DNA from 4 places in the Caulobacter sp. GW821-FHT10F06 genome. Region 4 is predicted to be linked to each of the others. Evidence: predicted binding sites of a transcription regulator. Region 4 holds the regulator's gene; each other region holds the start of a gene.
The links. Region 4 encodes LexA, which represses DNA repair genes until DNA is damaged. Its sites were predicted from a motif close to ATGTTCNCNANNTGTTCT; they were not measured.
Positions count from the first base shown of each region.

Region 1: AC1RUS_RS03715 (ImuA family protein) is a predicted target of LexA. The motif match lies at 1,697-1,714, and genes of this name have one in related genera.
Region 2: uvrA (excinuclease ABC subunit UvrA) is a predicted target of LexA. The motif match lies at 1,891-1,908, and genes of this name have one in related genera.
Region 3: ssb (single-stranded DNA-binding protein) is a predicted target of LexA. The motif match lies at 2,597-2,614, and genes of this name have one in related genera.

Region 1 is NZ_JBXASK010000002.1:102,734-108,195, forward strand. Features, by position in the region: gene AC1RUS_RS03710 (DUF6504 family protein) at 1-945, opposite strand, end outside; gene AC1RUS_RS03715 (ImuA family protein) at 908-1,687, opposite strand; gene AC1RUS_RS03720 (hypothetical protein) at 1,948-2,133, opposite strand; gene AC1RUS_RS03725 (hypothetical protein) at 2,308-2,703, opposite strand; gene AC1RUS_RS03730 (hypothetical protein) at 2,717-3,190, opposite strand; gene AC1RUS_RS03735 (SOS response-associated peptidase family protein) at 3,187-3,768, opposite strand; gene AC1RUS_RS03740 (hypothetical protein) at 3,773-4,198, opposite strand; gene AC1RUS_RS03745 (DUF3606 domain-containing protein) at 4,288-4,482, opposite strand; gene AC1RUS_RS03750 (hypothetical protein) at 4,666-4,869, shown strand; gene AC1RUS_RS03755 (hypothetical protein) at 5,079-5,309, shown strand; gene AC1RUS_RS03760 (ATP-dependent DNA ligase) at 5,326-5,462, opposite strand, start outside.
Region 2 is NZ_JBXASK010000007.1:274,747-280,208, forward strand. Features, by position in the region: gene AC1RUS_RS17220 (TonB-dependent receptor) at 1-440, shown strand, start outside; gene AC1RUS_RS17225 (hypothetical protein) at 504-1,151, opposite strand; gene AC1RUS_RS17230 (hypothetical protein) at 1,296-1,775, opposite strand; gene uvrA (excinuclease ABC subunit UvrA) at 1,987-4,899, shown strand; gene AC1RUS_RS17240 (hypothetical protein) at 4,918-5,037, opposite strand; gene AC1RUS_RS17245 (hypothetical protein) at 5,034-5,462, opposite strand, start outside.
Region 3 is NZ_JBXASK010000003.1:545,854-551,315, forward strand. Features, by position in the region: partial or broken gene AC1RUS_RS08855 (alpha/beta hydrolase) at 1-870, opposite strand, end outside; gene AC1RUS_RS08860 (hypothetical protein) at 955-1,863, opposite strand; gene ssb (single-stranded DNA-binding protein) at 2,014-2,514, opposite strand; gene AC1RUS_RS08870 (hypothetical protein) at 2,649-3,044, opposite strand; gene AC1RUS_RS08875 (hypothetical protein) at 3,059-3,739, opposite strand; gene AC1RUS_RS08880 (hypothetical protein) at 3,798-5,462, opposite strand, start outside.
Region 4 is NZ_JBXASK010000003.1:150,008-155,469, forward strand. Features, by position in the region: gene mfd (transcription-repair coupling factor) at 1-2,313, shown strand, start outside; gene lexA (transcriptional repressor LexA) at 2,527-3,240, opposite strand; gene AC1RUS_RS07065 (lysophospholipid acyltransferase family protein) at 3,400-3,963, opposite strand; gene lepB (signal peptidase I) at 4,065-4,877, opposite strand; gene AC1RUS_RS07075 (TonB-dependent receptor) at 4,959-5,462, opposite strand, start outside.

The DNA.
Region 1 (5,462 bases), on a different contig from region 4:
TTCGACGCCAAAGCCGGGATCGACCGTTTCCAGTTTCTCGCACAGCAGCCTGGCCAGGCGCTTGGGCTCGCGCGAGGGCGTGGCCATGCCGATGCGCGCGGCCTCGATGCGGTTGTCGACGCGGGTGAACCAAGCGTCGATCTGCCTGGCGCCAAGGCCGGCCGCCTCCAGCGTCGCGCAGAGATCATGGGTCAGCAGGGTCACGTAGCGCGCCAGGGTCTCGGGCGCGCCGATCGGCTCGGCGAACGCTCGCCGGACGAGAACGGTCTCTGGAGCCATGACCGGCTCGATCGGTTCGGCCTGGCGGCCATGGGCCTGGTCGAGACGACGCACAGCCTCAAGGCCAACGCGATGGGCCAAGGGGCCCTTGGGCGTGGCGTCCAGTTCGGCGATCGTGTCGAAGCCGAGCCGCCCGAGGTTCTCCGTTAGCGAGCCGGGCAGGCGGAGGGCGGCGACGGGCAGGTCCCGGAGCTCGCGCCCCGTCGCCCCGGGCGTACACACGAAGATCGCTCGCCGGCCATAGCGCGCCAGGGCATGGGCGCCGCCCCAGCTGTCGGCGATGGCCAGCTGACTGGAAAGCCCGGCCTTGGTCAGGCGGGCGCGCAGATCGATCAGCATCTTCTCCTCGCCGCCGAAGAGATGGGCCGCGCCGGTGGCGTCGATGACCAGGCCGTCCGTTCCGTCGGAAGCGACGATCGGCGAATAGAGACGCTGGGCCCACAGGGCCAGGCGATGCAGGGCCGCGGCGTCGCCCGCCGCATCCAGCTCATGCAGCACCAAACCGGGGATGAGCGCCGTGGCGTGGGCGATCGCCTGGCCCAGGCGCAGACCAGCTTCGCTGGCCGCCAGGTTCAGGGCCGCGACGGCCCGCCGCCGACCGACCCGCCCGACCATGGCCACGGGCGTTTCAGGCGGCGGCGCGGCCTTGCCCTGGCTGCGCGCCAACCGATCGGTCGGCCAGCGGGGCAGGAAGACGGAGATGACCCTTGGCGTCACAGGCTTCTATCTCGAGATCAAAGGCTTCACCGGCGCGGCATCGGAAGAGTTCGAGCAGCCAGCGGGGACGACCGACGCCGGCGGTGGGAAGCGGAGAAGAGGGCAGGGCCGAGACCCGCCAGCGTGTGGCCGCCGCTGTCGGCTGGCCAAGATCGGCGGCGTCGGCGACCCTGCGCCATCTTCGAATGGCGATGGCCATCTGGCCGTTCTGTTCGGCGGCCAGCTGCAACCGGCGGGAGGCGACCATGGAAAGCTTGGCGACCTCGCCGACCACACCGGCCAGGCCCTTCCAGCGCAGACCTTCCTCCATCGAGGCCAGCACAGACGCTTCGTCGCCGCATTCGGCGAAGATCACCCGATCGGGCGGCAGGCCGACCTGGGCCAGAAACGGGGCGAAGAGATCGCGCTGGCGCAGGCACCACAGCACCTGGCCTTCCGATCGCGCGAGGATCCCGGCGGCGAACCGCGCGGCCGCCGCGCCATGCAGCGCGCCGTTGGCGCCGCCGGCCACCTCGTGCAGGGCCCCAACCGCCAGACCGCCGCCGGGCAGGCGATCGTCAATCGCCGGCACGCCGAACGGCAGCACGGCGCGCACGGCCTGGTCGGCGGTTTCGATGGCCCGCACCTGACGGCGAAGCGCGTCGAGCGCGGTGGGGGAGCAACCCGGGTTTGGATCTGGGGACATGGTCATGAAATGGATTTGTTCCATCTTTGTTCTCTCTCCGGCGCGAGAGTCAACGCAGGCCGGCGCGCGGCGACGAGGCCCCACCGTCATCAAGACCAAGCGGCACAAGGGTTTGGGAGGACTCGGGATTCTTTTGTCGCAGCCAAGCTACGACCGAAGGCGACGTAGGCCGCCGTGCGATCAGCCTATGGGACGCTTGCGCCGCGGACCGCATGGCCGTCTGGCGTCAAGCGTCCGCCTCGAAGAGTTGGCGCCATCCTTTCAGACTAGCGTGCTGGTCGGCCGACGCCGTACCAGCGCAGGATCGTCCAACTGGCGGCGGCGGCGCAAAGCGACCCAACCGCCACCGATCGGAGGTTGGCGAAAAACCGGCCGGGCTCGACCTGGAGAAAGGCCGGGTAACCGCCGATCACGACGACCAGCCAGATCACGCCGACAGCGACCATGGTCACGGCGGCGCTCATGAGCGCAATGCGAGCCACCCAGCGGGTCAACGACTCGATCAATCGGGCGTCCTTTCGTTGCAGCTTCCGTCTCGGCGTCGCCAGGCTCGCCGACTATGCCCTTCGCGTCCGAAAGGCACAAACCCGCGACCACGGCTCAGCGCCTTGACCGCTGTCGGCGCGCTATCCCTGGTGCGGTGAGGCGAGCGCCAGCAGACGTGGCCCTGGGTCGTCGCCGGCCGCTCGCCGCACGACGCGCGCCAGCTCCAGACGGTAGCGATCCAGCAGGCCGGCCGTCGCGATCTTCAGGTCGTGGCTCGGCGTTGTCGCCGACATCGCCTGCAGCAGCGTCCGGCGCAGCTGAACGGCCGTGCCCGCATAGGGATCGGCCAGATCGAAGGCGACCAACTTGTCGATCTCGATCGCGGCATGGGCGGCGGTCAGCACATTGGGGTTCAGGCTCCGGGCTCCGACCTCAAGGGCGAGCAAGCCGCCGTCCGCACCCGTCACGCGCCGAAAATCCAGCGCCGCCACGCCGTCTTCGATGATGGTGTCCCACAGGTCGATCGGATCTGTCATCGCCGCGCGAACCTCAATGGCGTTGTGGCCCCCGCCCGGCCAGGCTTCCCAGCAGCCTTTCGGTTTCCGCGTTGCAAAGGCGGATGACCTCTTGCGCGCTTTGCTCGGCCGGCTTGGCGTCGGGCGCAAAGCCCAGGCCCCACTTGGTGGTGTAGGCCTTGCCGCGCGGCCCCTCATCCATCAGCACCACCGTCAGCTCGCCTGGCTCAACGATGGGCAGCGTAAACTGCAGCACCGCCACCGTGTTCAGGACCGCGAGCGGCGTGGTCATGGGAACGCGATGCAGGAAATGCGGCGCCTTGAGCCGAACGCTGGCTGGCCCCGATCGACCGTCCACATCCATGTGCAAGAATAGCGAGGCTCTGAGATAGGCCGGGTTCTGGGCATAGGTCAGGTGGCTGGTGTAGAGGCCGTCCAGGCTGATCACGTCGTCGTCGGTCTTTGACGTGCTCTTGCACAGCAGAGCGGCGCGCAGGGCGGTGATCAAAGCAGCGATCCTGTCTTGGTGACCTTCGTGGCGGTCAGCGCGCCCGCCGGCGCCGGCGCCAGCAGTTCAGCTTGGGGGCGCGATAGATTGAGCCAGGCCAAGCCATCCTCGGGTCGCAACAGAACGACCTGCCGGTCATGGTAGGGCGCGATGTCCGGTCCGGGGCTGGTCGTCAGCATTGTGAAACAGTCTTCCTTGACGATGCCGGCGATCCAGAAGAGCGGGGCGTTGTTCATCGTGAACCGCCACTTGGTCTTCAGCTTCTGGCCGGGCTCCGGATCGGTGAACTCGTAGAAGGCGTCGGCCGGGATCAGCACCCGGTCGCTGTTGCTGAAGTCGCGGCCTTCGGTCACGAAGTTGAACACCGGCTTGCCCTTTGGACTCTTCCAAGCCCAGCGGGTCATGGTCACGCGAGCCTCGTCAGCCGAGGCGCGAAGGATCGGGGCGGTGTCGGTGATCTTGATCTCCGACACCGGCTGGAAGTTCGACGCCTGACCTTGCCAGACCACAGGCAGGCGCAGGACCTTGGCCCAGGTCTCGAAGAGGTCGCCCGTCTCGAGGCTGTAGAGATTGCACATCGGCTCAGTCTCGCGCCTTCAGCCAAATCTTCGCGGTCCAAGTGTCCAGGAACGGGCCGTCCCCGTCGCACCACATATAGGCCAACGCCTCGACATCGGGATGGATGGCGAAGTTGTTGGCGCCCGCGTCGAGATAGCCGTGAAGCAGCAGATCATGCGGACGCTCCAGCCGATCGGGCAGGTCCGGAATCTCGACGTCGTCGGGCGGCGCATAGTCGCTGAGCCAGACCCGCGTGGCGCGGGTTCTGTCGGCCTGGATCTCCTGCGCCTCACGCACGAAATACGGATGCCGACGGAAGAAATCGCCCGGATCGCGGTCGTGTGCGGCCAGGAAGGTCGAACCGTCGGGCCAGGCCAGTTCGCCCGAACTGTGCGGATTTCCAGGAGCGTGCTGGCGCCAGGCCAGGAGGGTTCGGTCGGGTTGGGGCATCGTCACGCCATGCGCAGTGTTAGTCCGCCCGACCTTAAGGGAACAAAGGCGGTACGCAACCCCGGCCCGCCCTTTCCCTTTGAGCGCGGCTAGTCGGCCGCGCCTCGACCGTCGCGCAGGCGCTGCTCGACCGCATCGGCGCTGACGCCGACCTCGGCGACTACGTTGCGCAGCGCGTCGGCCGAGACACCGAACTTTTCGGTCCAGTAGGCGACCTCGTGGTCTTCGTTGATGTTGATGCGCGAGCGGTCTTGTTCGCCGCGATTGTTCAGGTCGTCGGACATCGTCGTCTCCAGGTTTGGAGCCAATCAGCGCGTCTTTTGCGTTGAGGTTCCCCGGGATCGCCATAGCGCTCCACGCGCTAGTTTCGAAGCGCCGCAGAGGCCCGAGTTGTTGGTGAGAACCCTGGTCGATCCCGCGACCGGCACGCCCGACCCAAGCCCGAAATAGACCGACAGGAGATCGACATGAGCAAGCTGACCGAGAAGGCCCGCGACAAGCTGCCGGCCAAGGATTTCGCCGAACCTGACAAGCGCGCCTTCCCGATCGAGGACAAGTCGCACGCGCGCAACGCCAAGGCGCGGGCCAGCCAGGCGGTGAAGGCTGGGCGCATGTCAAAGGCGGAGGAAGCCAGGATCGACAAGAAGGCCGACGCCGTCCTGAAAAAGTAGACCGGAAGGTCGGCGCGCACTTGAGGCTTGGTGCGCGTCGATCATCATTTGAGGTCCCGCGACATGGGCTCTCATCCCCAAACTGCGGGCCTTGGAAGACGATCGAGCGTCGTCGGAGGCGCCAGTCGGCGGCGAGACGTTGATCTGGCTCTTCCATCCGACGGCGGCCGCCTTCCGGCCGATCGCGGATCTTGCTGATCGGAGCCGTCTTGTCCCGCACCCACGCCGCCGTCGTCACCCTGTTCCTCGCCGCCGTTCTGGCCGGCGGTTGCTCCAGACCCGTTCCGCCGCCGACGCCCGAGAGCAGCGCCGACAAAGGGGCGGCGTCCGCGCCCAACGGCGTGGGCGCCACGCGCGAGACGCTTCCCGACCCCGTCAATGACGGCAAGCCGACCGCCAGGACCGCGCCGGCCGATGTGACGCGACCGCCCAGCAGTTGACGGCTCGAGCCTCGACCTAGTCGATCTGCTCCATCCGGCACTGGCTCGGCGCCTTGTCGGGCCGAAAGCGGATCAATCGCGTGCCATGCCGAAAACGCTGGGCCGAGACGTGGTCGAAAGACACCTCGACCACCATCTCCGGCTTGAGCGGCG
Region 2 (5,462 bases), on a different contig from region 4:
TCTCGTTCTACGACGCGCTGTCGTACAACCGCTCGCAATATCAGGACAACTACACCACCGGCGCCGCCAACACCGTCGTGCGCACCGCCGGCAAGAACGTCCCGGGCAGCCCGGCCTGGCTGAACAAGTTCGTGGCCGCCGTGAACTTCGGCGACTTCGAAGGCCAGCTGGTCGGCGACTTCGTCGGCGAGCGCTACGCGACCTACACCAACGACCTGAAGGTCGACAGCTATTTCCAGCTGGGGCTGCAGGCCTCGTATCGCTTCCCGATCGTCGAACCGGTGCATGGGATCAAAGCGGCCAAGTTGAGCGTTAACGTCACGAACCTGAACGACGAGAAGGGTGTTTCCACGCTCGTCGTGGGGGCTGCGTCCGGGACCTACAACACGTTCCCGATCGCGCCGCGTCAGTACTTCGTGACTTTGTCTGCTTCGTTCTAATCCCCTTTTTCCACTCCCCTCCAACTTCAGGCCCCGGTGAAAACCGGGGCTTTTTCTTTGTCGTCAGAAGCAGGCGCCCTGGGACAACGGTACGCCGTCAGACACACCGGGGAAGTGCAGCGACGAGCCGCTGGTCGTATTGCCCGGCGTCCGCTTGGAGCGATAGGCGCGGCACCGCTCCTGGTGCGCGGCGTCGCGAGCGTAGCGGGAGGGCGGCGGCTTGGCCAAGGCGTCGCCGAAGCGCGCCCCCATCCGCTTTTCGGCTTCGCGCCAACCGCCGTAGCAGCGGTCCTTTTCCTCGTCGGTCATGTGCTCGTTGGAGAGGCCGGCGCAGGCGCGCCCGAACCGCCCCTTGTGGAACGGCCCGCCTTCGACCAGCTTCCAGCGCGCCAGGGCCTGGGCGCGGCGGGCGGGATCGACCCATGCCCCGCCATCGACGGCCCAGGCCGGATCGACGACTAGCGGCGGCGGCGTGGTCGGAAGGATCTCTGCAGGAACCCTCGTCGTGAAATCGGGTCTCGGCGGGCCACTTACCTTCGGCGGCGGGGCGGACTGTTGTGGTGCCCGGGGCGCGGCGGAAGTCCTGCGGCGAGCCTCCGGCCGCTCCAAGGACAGCGTCACGACCGGCGGATCCTCCGCCATCGGCGTTGGCCGCTCGAACAGGATCAGGCCGACCAGCAGCAGACCGTTGATCGCGATCCCGCCCGGCAAGGCGATCCACAGCCGCGTCCGCCTCGCCCGCCCCATCGCCTCGCCACCTCAGGTTAAGCACCACCCAAGGTCGCGTTTCGCTCGCGGTCTTTTCATGTCCGTGAAGTGTTCAAGCGGCGCCGTTCGGCAACGCGCCGGCCAGGTCTACTTGGCCTTGGGCTTGCCCTTGGCCATGACCCCGTCCGTCAGGACGTTGCAGAGCTTCATCTGGTCGACCAGGAAGGCCTTGTCCGCGTCGCTGGCCTTGTGGAATTTCGGGAGGATCGTCGAGGCGAACTTGTAGCGGGCGTCGACGACGCTCTTGCGCTCGACCTCGCCGCCGGCCTGCAGCACCTCGAATGCCTGCAGCAGCGACGGCGCGTAGAAGATGTTCGGCGGGATGAACAGCGGGCGATACAGGATGCGGCCGCTGCCGACGCCGGGGGCGATGATCGTGCCCGCCTCCAAGTCGGGATCCGACATCAGGAAGCTGGTCATGTCGCAGGCCGCCAAGGCGTCGGCCCAGTTGTCCAGGCGATTGATGTCGAGCGGATTCAGCACGTTCTCGGCCGCGTGGCCGGACGAGGCGAAGGCCAGCGCCGCGACGGCGGCCAGGCGGGCGAGGGATCGGCTAAGACGCATCATGGACGCAACCGTAGGGCTATCCGCGGCGATCACGCAACGGTGAAGCTTGAAGCCAGCGCCGCCGTCCTGCTGACACTTACTGTCAGTAGCTGGTCGTCCGGATCGACCGCGACATTTGTTCGCATCTTGTTCTTGTGTTAATTCCTGGTTCGAGCCCTACATATAGCCGTCGCGCTGCACCCTCCCGGCAGCGCCATGCGTTCCGGAAAACATGGCTGAACAACTGAATTTCATCCGCGTGCGCGGCGCCCGTGAGCATAATCTCAAGGACGTCAGCGTCGACATCCCGCGCGGCGAGCTGGTCGTGCTGACCGGCCTGTCGGGGTCGGGCAAGAGCTCCCTGGCGTTCGACACCATCTACGCCGAGGGCCAGCGTCGCTACGTCGAAAGCCTGTCGGCCTATGCCCGTCAGTTCCTGGAGCTGATGAGCAAGCCGGACGTCGACCTGATCGAGGGCCTGTCGCCCGCGATCTCGATCGAGCAGAAGACCACCAGCCGCAACCCGCGCTCGACCGTCGGCACGGTCACCGAGATTCACGACTACATGCGCCTGCTGTGGGCGCGGGTCGGGGTCCCCTATTCGCCGGCCACCGGCCTGCCGATCGAGAGCCAGACCATCAGCCAGATGGTCGACAAGATCACCGCCCTGCCCGAGGGCACGCGTCTCTACCTGCTGGCCCCCGTCGTTCGCGACCGCAAGGGCGAGTACAAGAAGGAGATCGCCGAGTGGCAGAAGGCCGGCTTCCAGCGGCTGAAGATCGACGGCGAGTTCTATCCGATCGAGGACGCCCCGGCCCTCGACAAGAAGTTCAAGCACGACATCGATGTGGTCGTGGACCGCGTGGTGACCAAGCCCGACATGGAGCAGCGCCTGGCCGACTCCATCGAGCAGGCCCTGCGCCTGGCCGACGGCCTGGCCGTGGCCGAATGGGCGACGATCGAGGAAGGCGAGAAAGAGCCCAAGCGGCTGTTGTTCTCGGAACGCTTCGCCTGTCCGGTCAGCGGCTTCACGATCGCCGAGATCGAGCCGCGCCTGTTCTCGTTCAACAATCCGGCGGGCGCCTGCCCGGCCTGTGACGGCCTGGGCGCCAAGCTGGCCTTCGACGCCGACCTGGTCATTCCCGACAAGGACAAGAGCCTGCACAAGGGCGCGGTCGCCCCGTGGGCCAAGGGTCCTTCGCCGCTCTACACCCAGACCCTGCAGGCCCTGGCCCGCCACTATGGCTTCTCGATGGACGATCCCTGGCACAAGCTGCCGGCCTCGGCCCGCGACATCGTCCTGCAAGGCTCCAAGGGCGAGAAGATCAAGTTCACCTACGACGACAACGCCCGCAAATACGAGGTCGCCAAGCCCTTCGAGGGCGTGCTGCCGAACCTGGAGCGCCGCTGGCGCGAGACTGACAGCTCATGGGTCCGCGAGGAACTGGGCCGCTACCAGTCCGACACCCCCTGCGAGGTCTGCCACGGCAAGCGCCTGAAGCCCGAGGCCCTGGCGGTGAAGATCGCCGGCATGGACATCTCGGCTGTCTCGATGCTGGCCATCCGTCCGGCCAAGGACTGGTTCGCCGGCCTGGAGGGCCAGCTCTCCGACAAGCAGATGGAGATCGCCCGGCGGATTCTGAAGGAGATCAACGACCGCCTGCGGTTCCTGGTCGATGTCGGTCTGGACTACCTCAATCTCTCGCGCGGCTCGGGCACCCTGTCGGGCGGCGAGAGCCAGCGCATCCGCCTGGCCAGTCAGATCGGCTCGGGCCTGACCGGCGTGCTCTATGTGCTGGACGAGCCGTCGATCGGCCTGCACCAGCGGGACAACACCCGCCTGCTGACCTCGCTGCAGGGCCTGCGCGACCTGGGCAACTCGGTGCTCGTCGTCGAGCACGACGAGGAGGCCATCCTGACCGCCGACTATGTCATCGACATGGGTCCGGCCGCCGGCGTGCATGGCGGCCAGATCATCGCCGAAGGCAAGCCGGCCGACATCATGGCCAACCCCAACAGCATCACGGGCCAGTACCTGACCGGCGTGCGCGAGATCGAGGTGCCCGAAGAGCGTCGCCCGATCAGCAAGAAAAAGATGCTGCGGGTGATCGGCGCCACCGGCAACAACCTCAAGAGCGTGACCGGCGAGATCCCGGTCGGCACCTTCACCTGCATCACCGGCGTCAGCGGCGGCGGCAAGTCGACCTTCACGATCGAGACCCTCTACAAGGCCGCCGCCCGTCGCCTGAACAACGCGTCGGACGCCCCCGCGAGCCACGAGCGGATCGAGGGTCTGGAGAACTTCGACAAGGTCATCGACATCGACCAGAGCCCGATCGGCCGCACCCCGCGCTCGAACCCGGCGACCTATACCGGCGCGTTCGGGCCGATCCGCGACTGGTTCGCCGGCCTGCCGGAGAGCAAGGCGCGCGGCTATGGCCCCGGCCGCTTCAGCTTCAACGTCAAGGGCGGCCGCTGCGAGGCCTGCCAGGGCGACGGCGTCATCAAGATCGAGATGCACTTCCTGCCCGACGTCTACGTCACCTGCGATATCTGCAAGGGCAAGCGCTACAACCGCGAGACCCTGGACGTGCTGTTCAAGGGCAAGACCATCGCCGACGTGCTCGATATGACTGTCGAGGAGGCGGCCGACTTCTTCAAGGCCGTGCCGCCGATCCGCGACAAGATGGAGACCCTCAAGCGGGTGGGCCTCAGCTACATCAAGGTGGGCCAGCAGGCGACGACGCTGTCGGGCGGCGAGGCCCAGCGGGTGAAGCTGTCCAAGGAGCTTTCCAAGCGCGCCACCGGCCGCACGCTCTACATCCTAGACGAGCCGACCACTGGCCTGCACTTCGAGGACACCAAGAAGCTGCTGGAAGTGCTCCACGAGCTGGTCGACCAGGGCAACACCGTGGTTGTCATCGAGCATAACCTGGACGTGGTGAAGACCGCCGACTGGCTGCTGGACTTCGGTCCTGAAGGCGGCGACGGCGGCGGCGAGATCGTCGCCGTGGGCTCGCCCCAGGACGTCGCCAAGGTCGAGGCGTCGTGGACGGGGCGGTATCTGAAAGACGTGCTCGACCGCCACGAGGAACGCCGCAAGGCGCGGGTGGCGGAGCTGAAGAAGAGCAAGAAGAGCGCCTAGGCGCGCTCTTCAAAGTCATCAAAACTTATCATCCCGGAAAGCGCGAAGCGCTTGTCCGGGACCCGGGGGCCGGCGCATCGCGTTTGCCCCTGGGTCCCGACTCTCCGCTTCGCTGCGGCCGGGATGACAAGCTTTTATTCGGTGGGAGAGAGAACCGGCTCGACCGCCCCGCCATCCCGAAGGATCTGGTAAACCGTCGGGGCCGGCGAGAAGATGATCAAGGTGGTCAGCACCGAGATCAGGCCGGCGAACACCGCCCGCACCATGCCGACCGGCGTGAAGAAGGCCTCCAGCGAAGTCATGTCCGGCTCGAACAGGCCGCCCAGGCCCGTGATGCCGCCGGCGACGATGGCGGCGACGGCCGCGACGATGGTCATGATCAGGAAGTAGACGATCACCCCCATCACCACCGCCAGCAGATAGGCGCCCAGCAGCGACCCGACATGGCCCTTGGTCATGGCCCAGGACTTGGTCACCGACACCTTGCCGGTGTCGAAGGTGATGGCCGAGGCGAACGACAGCCGCACGGCCACGAAGATCATCACGCAGCACACCGCCACGAA
Region 3 (5,462 bases), 400 kb from region 4:
CGCCCAGATCGTCGGCCGTATAGACCTTGCCGCCGATCGTCTGGGGACCGGCCAGCCAGCGTTCGGCCACCAGGGAAAGCTTGGCCTTCAGATCCGGATAGCGCTTGGCGCACTCGGCCACGACCGCGCACTTGGCCATAACGATGTCGATCGAGCCGACACCATCTCCGGCCCGCCCACCGTCCAGTCGGCCTCGGGCGGCCAGGGCGAGTCCTGGACCACGGCTCGCACGCCCTGCGGCGCGTTGGCCTGGATGGCGGCCTCGATCCGCGTGCCGTACGAGCCGCCGAACAGGTCGATCCTGTCCAGCTTCAGCGCCCGGCGCAGGTCCTGGACGTCACGGGCCACCTCGATGGCGTTGTAGCGTGACAGGTCCACGCCCTGGGCCTTGAAAGCCTTCAGGCAGGCGACGATGCCGTCGGCGTCCTTGTCGGATGGCGGCCCCGCGTCGGTCAGATGGGTCCCGGGGCAGTCCAGCGACGGATCACTCAGCCCGCCGCCGCGCTGATCGATGAAGATCCAGTCCTGATCGACCGCCACATACTCCTTGGCCGCCGGGCGCTGCATCAGGCGCGGCACATTGGCGACCGCCGCGCCGCCTGGACCGCCGTGCAGGAAGATCACCGGCGGCAGCCCCGCCTTGAGTTCTGAGGCGCGGACGATGGCCACGGCGACGCTGATCCGGCGACTGCCGGCCTTGCCGCGCGCCTCGTCGACGATCAGGTCGCCGCAGTCGACCTTCTGGGCGATGCTCTTGAAATCGCTGGCGCAGGCCTTGGGCTTGAACTCGGGAGCCGCAGCTTGGGCGCTTGCGCCGAACGCCAGAACGGTCAGCGCGCCGACGGCGGCGATCCAGGATGAGGGCGACATCGGCGTTCCTTGCTTGAACGGGCATCAAGACCGAGCCGGCCTCGCGCCGCAAGTCCGGCCACGTCGCGATCCACAGGCCCGTCGCTAGCGCTCAAGCTCCTCGGCCATGACCGTGGCGATCTTGCCCAACTGGTTCATGCCGAACGCGGTGTCGCGGACCTTATAGACCCCGCGCAGATAGGCCATGTCCATTGGGGTAAGCCTTTGCGCCGTGTTGTCGCGTGTGGCTCCCGGCGCAAAGAGGTTCAATATCGTGTCCTGGCCGGGCATTTCGATATCCGGCTTCATGTCGGTGAGCGCCGCCAGGGCGATATAGTCCGCCAAGGCGCCCACCGCGACGCCGTTGGCCTGGCCGGCGTCTACGACGATCAGCGAACCTCGGATAACGCTGCGGGTGGCCGGCAGCATCCGCGTGTTCTCCATCCGGACGATCGCCGGGCCATCGACGGCTCCGGCGACCGGCGAGGTCGCCGTCGCGGGCACGACAACCACGCTGTGCCACCAGCGAACGGGCCGGTCATTGTCGAGGAACCGATTGATCTGGGTCGGCGAGGCCGGCGAGAAGCTGATCTTGTGCAGGCGATGCGCCCGTTTCAGCATGGTATCGGGCTCACCCGAGAACAGCACCAGCAGGTTGGGCTGGCACGTCCTGGTCTCGAACTTAACCCCGACCGTCTCGCCGACCTGGCGCAGGCGCGAGGCGACATAGGTATTTACCTCGGCCGGGGCGCCGACAACATAGGGGCACAGCTTGTTGGGCCGCCGCGCCACCTGCCCGTCCGACGACAGGGCCGAGACGCCTTTCACGTAGGTCAGCAGGCGCTTGCGGTTGGCGGCCCGAACAGTCACGGGATCGATCGCCGCTTGCCCTTCAAGCGCCGCCGGCGGCGGGGCCTGGACGGACGCGGGCGAAGCCGACACCGTCTGAGCGAACGCCGAAGGGGCGCCGGACAGCACGCCTATGCCGGCCAGGATCGAAACCAATCGCTTCATGACGCACCCCACAGTCGCTTTTGGCGAACGCGTCAGGTAAACACGAGCCTGAGACAACCTCAAGTCGCAGCGATGCGCGCTAAGTCCGGCATGAAAAAGGGCGACGCCCCTCCGGCCGCCGCCCCTTTCAATTCGACAAACGGGCCGGCTCTAGAACGGGATTTCGTCATCCAAATCGGCCGAAAAGCTCTCGCGGGGACCGCTGGGCTGGCTGCGCGGCGCGCCGCCGCCGTAACCGCCGCCACCGCCGCTGGAATAGCCGTCATCGCCGCCGCCCGAGGACATGCCGGCGCTGTCGCCGCGACCGCCCAGCATGGTCAGTTCGCCGCGGAACTTCTGAAGCACGATCTCGGTGGAGTACTTCTCGGCGCCGGTGTTATCGGTCCACTTGCGGGTCTGGATCGCGCCCTCGATGTAGACGGTCGAGCCCTTGCGCAGGTACTGCTCGGCGACCTTCACCAGATTGTCGTTGAAGATCACGACCCGGTGCCATTCGGTCTTTTCCTTGCGCTCGCCCGAGGTGCGGTCGCGCCAGCTTTCCGACGTGGCGATGCGCAGGTTGGCGACGCGGTCACCGGAACCCAGGCTGCGGATCTCGGGATCGGCCCCGAGGTTGCCCACCAGAATGACCTTGTTGACGCTGCCCGCCATCGCTTCGACCTTGTTCACGCCCGGCGACCCATGCGCCGGAATCTGATCAAGACGTTAACGGAGCGCTCCGGTCAACGCAATTTTGTTCTCAATACGTTCTTGTGGACCGAGCGCGATTTGTGCGGACCGATGTTCTACTGGCTGGGCGCTTGTCGCACCGCGCCAGGGACCGCCAGGCGGCCGTCGCCGGTACGCACCAGCGACATGAAGCGCGCGCCTTCATAGGTCTGACCCAGGAAGATCCCCTCCTTCTCGAGGAAGATGAAACTGCCCTGGTAGGACCCCGTCAGGGTGCGGTTGGGGCTGCCCATGCGCACGAAACGGATGCGCATGCCTTCCAGCGTCGCGGCGCATTGCTCCATCGACTCGACGTTCCGCGCCACGGGGTTGAAGCGCAGGGTCTTGTCCTTGTTGGTGGCCACGTGGAAGCAGACGCCCTTCTCGAAGGGGGCCTTGGTCTGCTTCTCGCAGGCCGTGAGGGCCAGGCCGGCGGCCGCGACGGAGACGGCGATCAGGATCGGACGACGCATGGGCGGCACTCGGCTTAACCGGCGGCCGGGATCGAGCAGTTCGGTCCCTGGTCGATCACGGCGTGGAAGGAACGATTGTCGGAAGAGGCTTCGACGCGACCCGGCACCAGGCGCAGGGTTTCCTCGCCCCAGCGGCCATAGGTGGCGCCGCCCGGCTTCTCGCAGCGTCCGGCGAAAAGGGTCTGGGCGCAGGCGTTCAAGGTGATGTCGCCGGGCAGGCGACGCCACTCTCCGCCGGCGTAGCGCCAGCAGGCCGCCAGCGGCGCGTTGGACACCGTCTGCGACGGCGACGGCGCGGGACCGGGCGAAACATTGGCGGGCGCAGGAACGACAGTGGTCGGCGGCGGCAGCGGGGTCAGCACCGTGCCGGCCTGATCGGCCGCGGCCAGGGCGCCCGTCTCGTCCACGCCGACATCGAGCGCGCCGGTGGCGACGCCGTTCTTCTTGGCGCATTCGGCCAAGGTCGTCTCGCCCATGAACTGGCCGCCGACGAAGCAGCGCAGCGGACGGGCGGGGTCCAGCTTGGTGTCGTCGGCTCGGCCGGTCTCGACGATCAGGCCCGCGCGCGAGGCCGGAGGCGGTTCGGTCTGCTTGCCGCCCCCGCTTAGCAGCGCGATGGCAATGCCAAGGCCCGCGAGAAGCGCCAGCGCGGCGCCGCCCGCCAGAAGGACCCGTCGATCTTTCAGAAATTCCATGACCACTGGCTACGACGCGAAGATGACGCTTTCAAGCGCTGCCGGGTTGTCGAGCCGACTATCCGCCCGTGAGACGGTCCAAAGCGGCCTGATAATTCGAAATCTGGTTCTTCAGATAGGTCGGCACCGTGCCGCCGGTCTTGCCCGAGGTCGAGGCCGCGCTGCTGTCGACGCCCAAGGCGATATCGGCGATTTCGCGATAGGCGGTGCGCACCGCCGACATGGCCCGCGTGATGACGGAGGTGGCGTTCTTGCGGTTGGTCTCGTCCAGGATGTCGAGCTCGGGCGGCAGCTGCAGGCCATAGACCGGCCCGTTGCCGTCGGCCGAAACGGTCTTGCCGCTCTCGGTCTTGGTGGCGCGCACAACGCCCGAGGCCAAACCCAGGGCCGAAAGCACGTCGGTGCCGCCCTTGCCCGAGACGATCTCGACCGTCGAGGTGCTGTAGGCCGGGCTGATCTTCAGCTTGCGGCTATTGCCGTCGCTGGACATCTCGACCTTGGCGCGGAAACCCGAGGCGCGCTTGATCTTGTCGGCCAGGGTCTCGAGCGTGTCGTTGGCTTCGATGGTGATCGTCGTCAGCGGGCCACGCTCGCGCGTCCGGATCTGGAAGGTGTCACCGGCCCGCGCCGCCGTCGCCGAGACGATGCGGTCGGACTGGGTGAAGTCCATCGTGCCCTTGGGCAGGCCGAAGACGTCCAGGCTGCTGGAGCCCGACTTGTCGACCGCGACCGAGGTCGGCGTCGCATAGCCGTCCTTGCCGGTCAGTCGCTGGGACCATGACACCGCGCCAGTTGCGACATCGATCTGCGCGACATAGCCGTCCTTGGTCCCGACCGTCTCCTGGCCATCGAGGTTCTTGCCGGCGGAACCGACCAGCCAGGCCGAGCCGTTGGCCACGTCCATGCCGGTCACGGTCTCGTCGCCCGTCCCGCCATAATAGGCCAGGGTGTCGGCGCTGGTGTTCGAGAGGTCCAGCGACATGCGGCCCACGAAACCATCCGAACCGCCCGAGGCGGCCGTGGTGGTGTTGCCGACACTGAGCGCGCCGTTGGTTGTGTAGCCGCCCACATAGAGCTGACCGCCATCGATCTTCAGCCCGGCGATATCGCCGCCCTTCAGGGTGCCGAGGTCGCGGACGACGCCGGCGGTCAGGGTGGCCGACTTCGTATAGGTCACGGGCGTGGTGACCTGCACGCCGGTCGAGGTCATCGTCGTGGCGTTCTCGGTGACGACCGTCGGCGCGACGGTGAAGCTGCGCAGGACGGCGTTGCCGTTCTCCTTGCCCCCCACGATCACCTGCGAGCCGTTGACCACGATCCCGGACACCGAGTCGTTCTCGGACGTGCCGAACTTCTGAGTGAACAACGCCTTGGGCGTGCCGTTCACGTCGGTGGCGAAGGCGCTGAGATAGGAGTCGTAGCCCCCGCCATCGGCGATGGTGGTCGAGCCCGGCAAGTCCGACTTCGATCGTCCGCCGACATAGAGAACGCCGTCCGAACCGAAGGCCAGGGCCGTGGCCTCGTCTTCCAACATGCCGCCCCGGCGCACGGTCCACTGCTCGTCGCCCTTGGCGTCGTAGCGGGTGACGAAGCTGTCGGTCAGGGTGGTTGAGGCGGAGTCTGAATTGATCGGGCCGTTGACCGCCCCCTGCAGGCGTCCTGTGACCGAACCGGCCACGGCGACGCTGCCGTCATCGGCGACCGCCAGAGACAAGCCGCTGGC
Region 4 (5,462 bases):
GCCCTGGCGGCCGCGGGCAAGCGCGTGCTGTTCGGCTCGTGGTCCGAGGGCTCGTCTGAGCGTCTGGGGACCATGCTGGCCGACCATGGCCTCAAAAAGATCCCCTATGCCGGCTACTGGCAGGCGGCCAAGGCCAATGATCCCAAAGTCCCGCAGCGCGTGGTGCTGCCGCTGGACAACGGCTTTGAGACCGAAAACCTGGCGGTCATCTCCGAGACCGACATTCTCGGCGATCGCCTGGCCCGGCCGCGCAAGAAGCGCCGCGCCGCTAACTTCCTGGCCGAGGCCAGCGCTCTGACGCCGGGCGATCTGGTCGTCCACATCGACCACGGCATCGGCCGCTACGAGGGTCTGAAGACCCTCGACGTCCAGGGCGCGCCGCACGACTGCCTGGACCTGCTGTACGGCGGCGAGGCCAAGCTCTACCTGCCGGTCGAGAACATCGACCTGCTGACCCGCTACGGGACCGACGGCGAGAACGTCCAACTGGACAAGCTGGGCGGGGCGGCCTGGCAGTCGCGCAAGTCGAAGGCCAAGGAGCGCCTGCGGGTCATGGCCGAGGGCCTGATCCAGATCGCCGCCGCCCGCCAGATGAAGTCGGTGGAAGAAACCGACCCGCCGCACGGCGTGTTCGACGAGTTCTGCGCGCGCTTCCCGTACGAGGAGACCGACGACCAGCTGTCGGCCATCGCCGACGTGCTGGGCGATCTGTCCTCGGGCAAGCCGATGGACCGCCTGATCTGTGGCGACGTCGGCTTTGGCAAGACCGAGGTCGCCCTGCGCGCGGCCTTCGTGGTGGCGATGAGCGGCAAGCAGGTGGCCATCGTCTGCCCGACGACGCTGCTGGCCCGTCAGCACTACAAGACCTTCAAGGACCGCTTCCAGGGCTGGCCGGTCAAGGTCACCCGCCTGTCGCGCCTTGTCACCGGCAAGGAAGCCGCCGAGACCCGCGAGGGCCTGGCCAACGGTCAGTTGGAGATCGTGGTCGGCACCCACGCGGTGCTCAGCAAGCAGGTCTCGTTCAAGGACCTGGGCCTGGTGATCGTCGACGAGGAGCAGCACTTCGGGGTCAAGCACAAGGAGAAGCTGAAAGAGCTTCGCGCCGACGTGCACATGCTGACCCTGACCGCCACGCCGATCCCGCGCACCCTGCAGATGGCGCTGAGCGGCATCCGCGAGATGTCGATCATCGCCACCCCGCCGGTCGATCGCCTGGCGGTGCGGACCTATATCAGCCCGTTCGATCCGGTGACCCTGCGCGAGGCCCTGCTGCGCGAGAAGTATCGCGGCGGTCAGGCCTATTACGTGGTGCCGCGCATCAAGGACCTGGAGGACATAGAGAAGTTCCTCCGCACCCAGGTGCCGGAGATCAAGTACGTGGTCGGCCACGGCCAGATGGCCCCGACCCAGCTGGAAGACGTGATGACGGCCTTCTACGAGGGCCAGTACGACGTGCTGCTCGCCACGACGATCGTCGAGAGCGGGCTGGATATCCCGTCGGCCAACACCTTGATCGTCCACCGCGCCGACATGTTCGGCCTGGCGCAGCTCTATCAGATCCGAGGCCGGGTCGGCCGGTCCAAGGCCCGCGCCTATGCCTATCTGACCACGCCCAACGAGAAGACCATCACCCTGTCGGCCGAAAAGCGCCTGCAGGTGCTGCAGTCGCTGGACAGCCTGGGCGCGGGCTTCCAGCTGGCCAGCCACGACCTGGATCAGCGCGGCGGCGGCAACCTGCTGGGCGACGAGCAGAGCGGCCACATCAAGGAGATCGGCGTCGAGCTCTATCAGCAGATGCTGGAAGACGCCGTCGCCGAGCTGCGCCAGCGCCAGGGCGCCGAGGCCCTGCTGGAGGATCGCGGCTGGTCGCCGCAGATCAACACCGGCGCGGCCGTGATGATCCCGGACGAATATGTGCCGGACCTGAACGTGCGCCTGTCGCTCTATCGCCGCCTGTCGGAAGCCGAGAAGTCGGCCGACCGCGAAGCCCTGGCCGCCGAGCTGATCGACCGCTTCGGCCCGCTGCCGCCCGAGACCGACAGCCTGCTCAAGGTCGTCGCCATCAAGGGCCTGTGCCGTGAAGCCAATGTCGCCAAGATCGACGTGGGGCCGAAGGGCGCGGTGGCCAGCTTCCGGAACGATACCTATGCCAACCCGCTGGGGCTGATGCAGTACGTCGCCAAGAACAGCCTGATCTGGAAGGTCCGGCCCGATCAGAAGGTGGTGGTCAAGGGCGAGTGGGATACGCCGGCTCAGCGTCTCGACGCGGCCGAGAAGATCCTGGGGCACCTGGCGCGGATCGCCAGGGAGTAGGGCGGCTAGCGCCTCCCCTCCAACTCAACCTTGTCATCCCGGCCGCAGCGCAGCGGAGAGCCGGGACCCAGGGGTAGCCGCAGTGCCTTGGCCCCTGGGTCCCGGACAGCCTCTGCGAGGCTTCCGGGATGACAAGAATTTTGCGTTTTTGAACCAACGAAAAAGGCCGCCCCAACCGGGACGGCCTTTTCAATTCCGAAGCTTCAACTGAACTCAGTGATACCGCCGGATCAGCCCCACCAGCTTGCCCTGCACCTCGACCTGGTCCGGACCAAAGATCCGCGTCTCGTACTTGGGGTTGGCCGCCTCGAGTGCGATCGAGCCGCCCTTCTTGCGCAGGCGCTTGAGCGTGGCTTCTTCACCCACCAGGGCCACGACGATCTCGCCGGAGTTGGCGGTGTCGCCCTTCTTGATGATCACGTAGTCGCCGTCGAGGATGCCGGCCTCGATCATCGAGTCGCCCTGCACCTCGAGCACATAGTGCTCGCCGCCGCCCAGCATGCTCTCGGGCACCGGCAGGCGCTCGCGTTCGTGCTGGATGGCGTCGATGGGCGTGCCGGCGGCGATCTTGCCGAGGATCGGCAGTTCGCGGCTGTCATTGGCCGGCGTCGACGAGGATCCGCCGTTGGGCACCGGAGCCGGCGCGCCGCCGCCCTCGAACACCTGCGGCTTGAACGACCCGCGCCCCTTGGGCGGCGCCGCCGTGGTCGCCTGCTGTGGCAGCTTCACCACCTCCAGCGCCCGGGCCCGGTGAGCCAGGCGACGGATGAAGCCGCGTTCCTCCAGCGCCGTGATCAGGCGGTGAATGCCCGACTTCGACGCGAGGTCCAACGCCTCCTTCATCTCGTCGAAGGACGGCGACACGCCGCTCTCCTTGATGCGTTCGTGGATGAACATCAGCAGCTCGTGCTGCTTGCGCGTGAGCATCTCGACCTCGGTGAAGACGCGGAACAAACCGCAAACCCTGCGAATGTTCTCTAGGCGTTCTTCCTTAATGTCAAGTTGACGGACGTCGAAGCGCCACCGGGCAAGCATTTGCTGGGTCCATGGACGCGTCGAACCGCCGAAACCGGCCGAATCAAAACGTTAAAGCTGGGTCGCCCTGTCCAGGTGCTTGCCGCTGTAGGGGCGGTAGAATTCGATCAGCTTGGCCAGATCCGCATCGTAGTCGCCGCTGGGGATCATGGTCGGACCAAGGCCGATGATCTTGCGCTCGTAGTCGATGAAGCCCAGCACCAGGGGCACGTCGGCCTGCCGCGCGATGTTGTAGAAGCCGGTCTTCCACTGACGCGCCTTGCCGCGCGTGCCCTCTGGCGCGATCGTCAGCATGAATTCGTCGCGACGGCCGAACTCGGCGGCCATGGCCGAGACGGTGTCGCCGGATTTGGAGCGGTCGACCGGCACGCCGCCCAGGTCGCGCATCATCTTGTCGAACGGCCAGCGGAACAGCGAGGCCTTGCCCATGAAGCTGAGGTTCAGGTTCAGCGCGTCGGCCGCGCCCAGGAAATAGACGAAGTCCCAGTTGCTGGTGTGCGGGGCGGCGATGATCACGAACTTGCGGGTGGCCGGGGCGGAGCCTTCGACGCTCCAGCCCTGGGTCCGGAAGAAGGTGACCAGGGCCCATTTGACGATGCGGGCGACAATGCCCATCCGAACGATCCTCCCAAACGCGTCCGCGTGTCGGGACGTTCCGTTAGGGCAATGTGGCCGAGCGGGGCGTCGAGCGCCAGTCGCGAGGCGTCGAATTCGGGTCAGGCCTTGGGGGCGGAGAGGGACTTGAAGGTCCGGTCCAGACGCAGGCCCTTCTTGCCGTCCCAGGAGAACAGAATGCGCTCGGCGCGGCCGACCAGGTTCTCGGCCGGCACATAGCCCATGCCGGTCTCGGGCGGCAGATAGCGGTCGAGCTCGCTGTTCCACTTGCAGGTCGCGTAGCCTCGGGGCGTCACGCCTGGATCGAAGCGGCTGTCGACCGAGTTGTCGCGGTTGTCGCCCATCACGAAATAGCAGCCGGCCGGCACGATGTAGACGCCGGTGTTGCCGGCCGGGGTGGTCGGGCCCTGCGTGTGGGTCAGGTAACGGCGGCCGTTGGGCAGGGTCTCGGCGATCTCGTCGACCGTCACCGGATAGCCCCAGGCGCTGTCCTCGACGCGAGTGGCGACGGGCCGCTGAGCCACGGCCTTGCCGTTGATGCGCAGCACGCCGCCGACCACCTGGATGTGGTCGCCGGGAAAGCCGATCAGGCGCTTGATGACGTCGGTGCGGCCATCCCCGGGCTTCTTGAACACCACGACGTCGCCGCGTTCGGGGTCGTGGCTCAGCAGGCGGCCGTGGCCCACCGGCGGGCTGAACGGCGCCGAGTGGCGGCTTATCCCGTAAGGGAATTTCGAGACCAGGATGTAGTCGCCGACCAGCAGGGTCGGCTCCATCGAGGCTGAGGGAATGGTGAAGGGCTGGCACAGCACCGTGCGCGGCACCAGCATGATCGCCACGACGATGGCGAAGGTCTTGGCGGTGTCGACCAGGCCGTGGGCCCAACCGGTCCTGGTTTCGCTATCGTGGCTCATGGCTGTTCCCCGCATCTGCCTGAAGACAGAGTGTGGGGGCCAGCTTGGCCAAATCATGGCTTACGGTTTCGTCATCTGGGCTCAGAACTGTTTGCGTACGCTCAGCCTCACCGTCCGGCCCAGCCTGTCCATGTAGTCGGGTTGGTAGGCCTGGGGTGTCAGTCCCTGCGGGTCGCGCACCGTCTGTTTGGTGTTGAAGACATTGTCGACGCCCACATTGACGCGCGCGCCCTTTAGCCAAGGATGGCGCTTGACCAAGGCTCTACGGGAATTGAAGTCGACGAAGCCGGTCAGGCTGAGGGTCGGCAGATCTGAAAAATAGAGATCGTCGCCGGAGACGCCGCCGTCGACCCAGGTCGAGGACTTCCAGACCCCGAAAGCAAAGAGGCCCAGGCCGTCCTTGAAGACATTGGCCTGCAGGGTGACCTCGTGGCGCGGCGTGCCGCCCCGGCGGCCCAGCGAGGCGCCGTCCAGGAGGTCCAGCGGCGCCATGCCGTCGCGGATCACCGCCTCGTCTTGGAGCCGCCACGTATGGGTCAGTGACACGGAGAAGAAGCCCGTCGCCGGCGGCGTCGACGGCGTGCC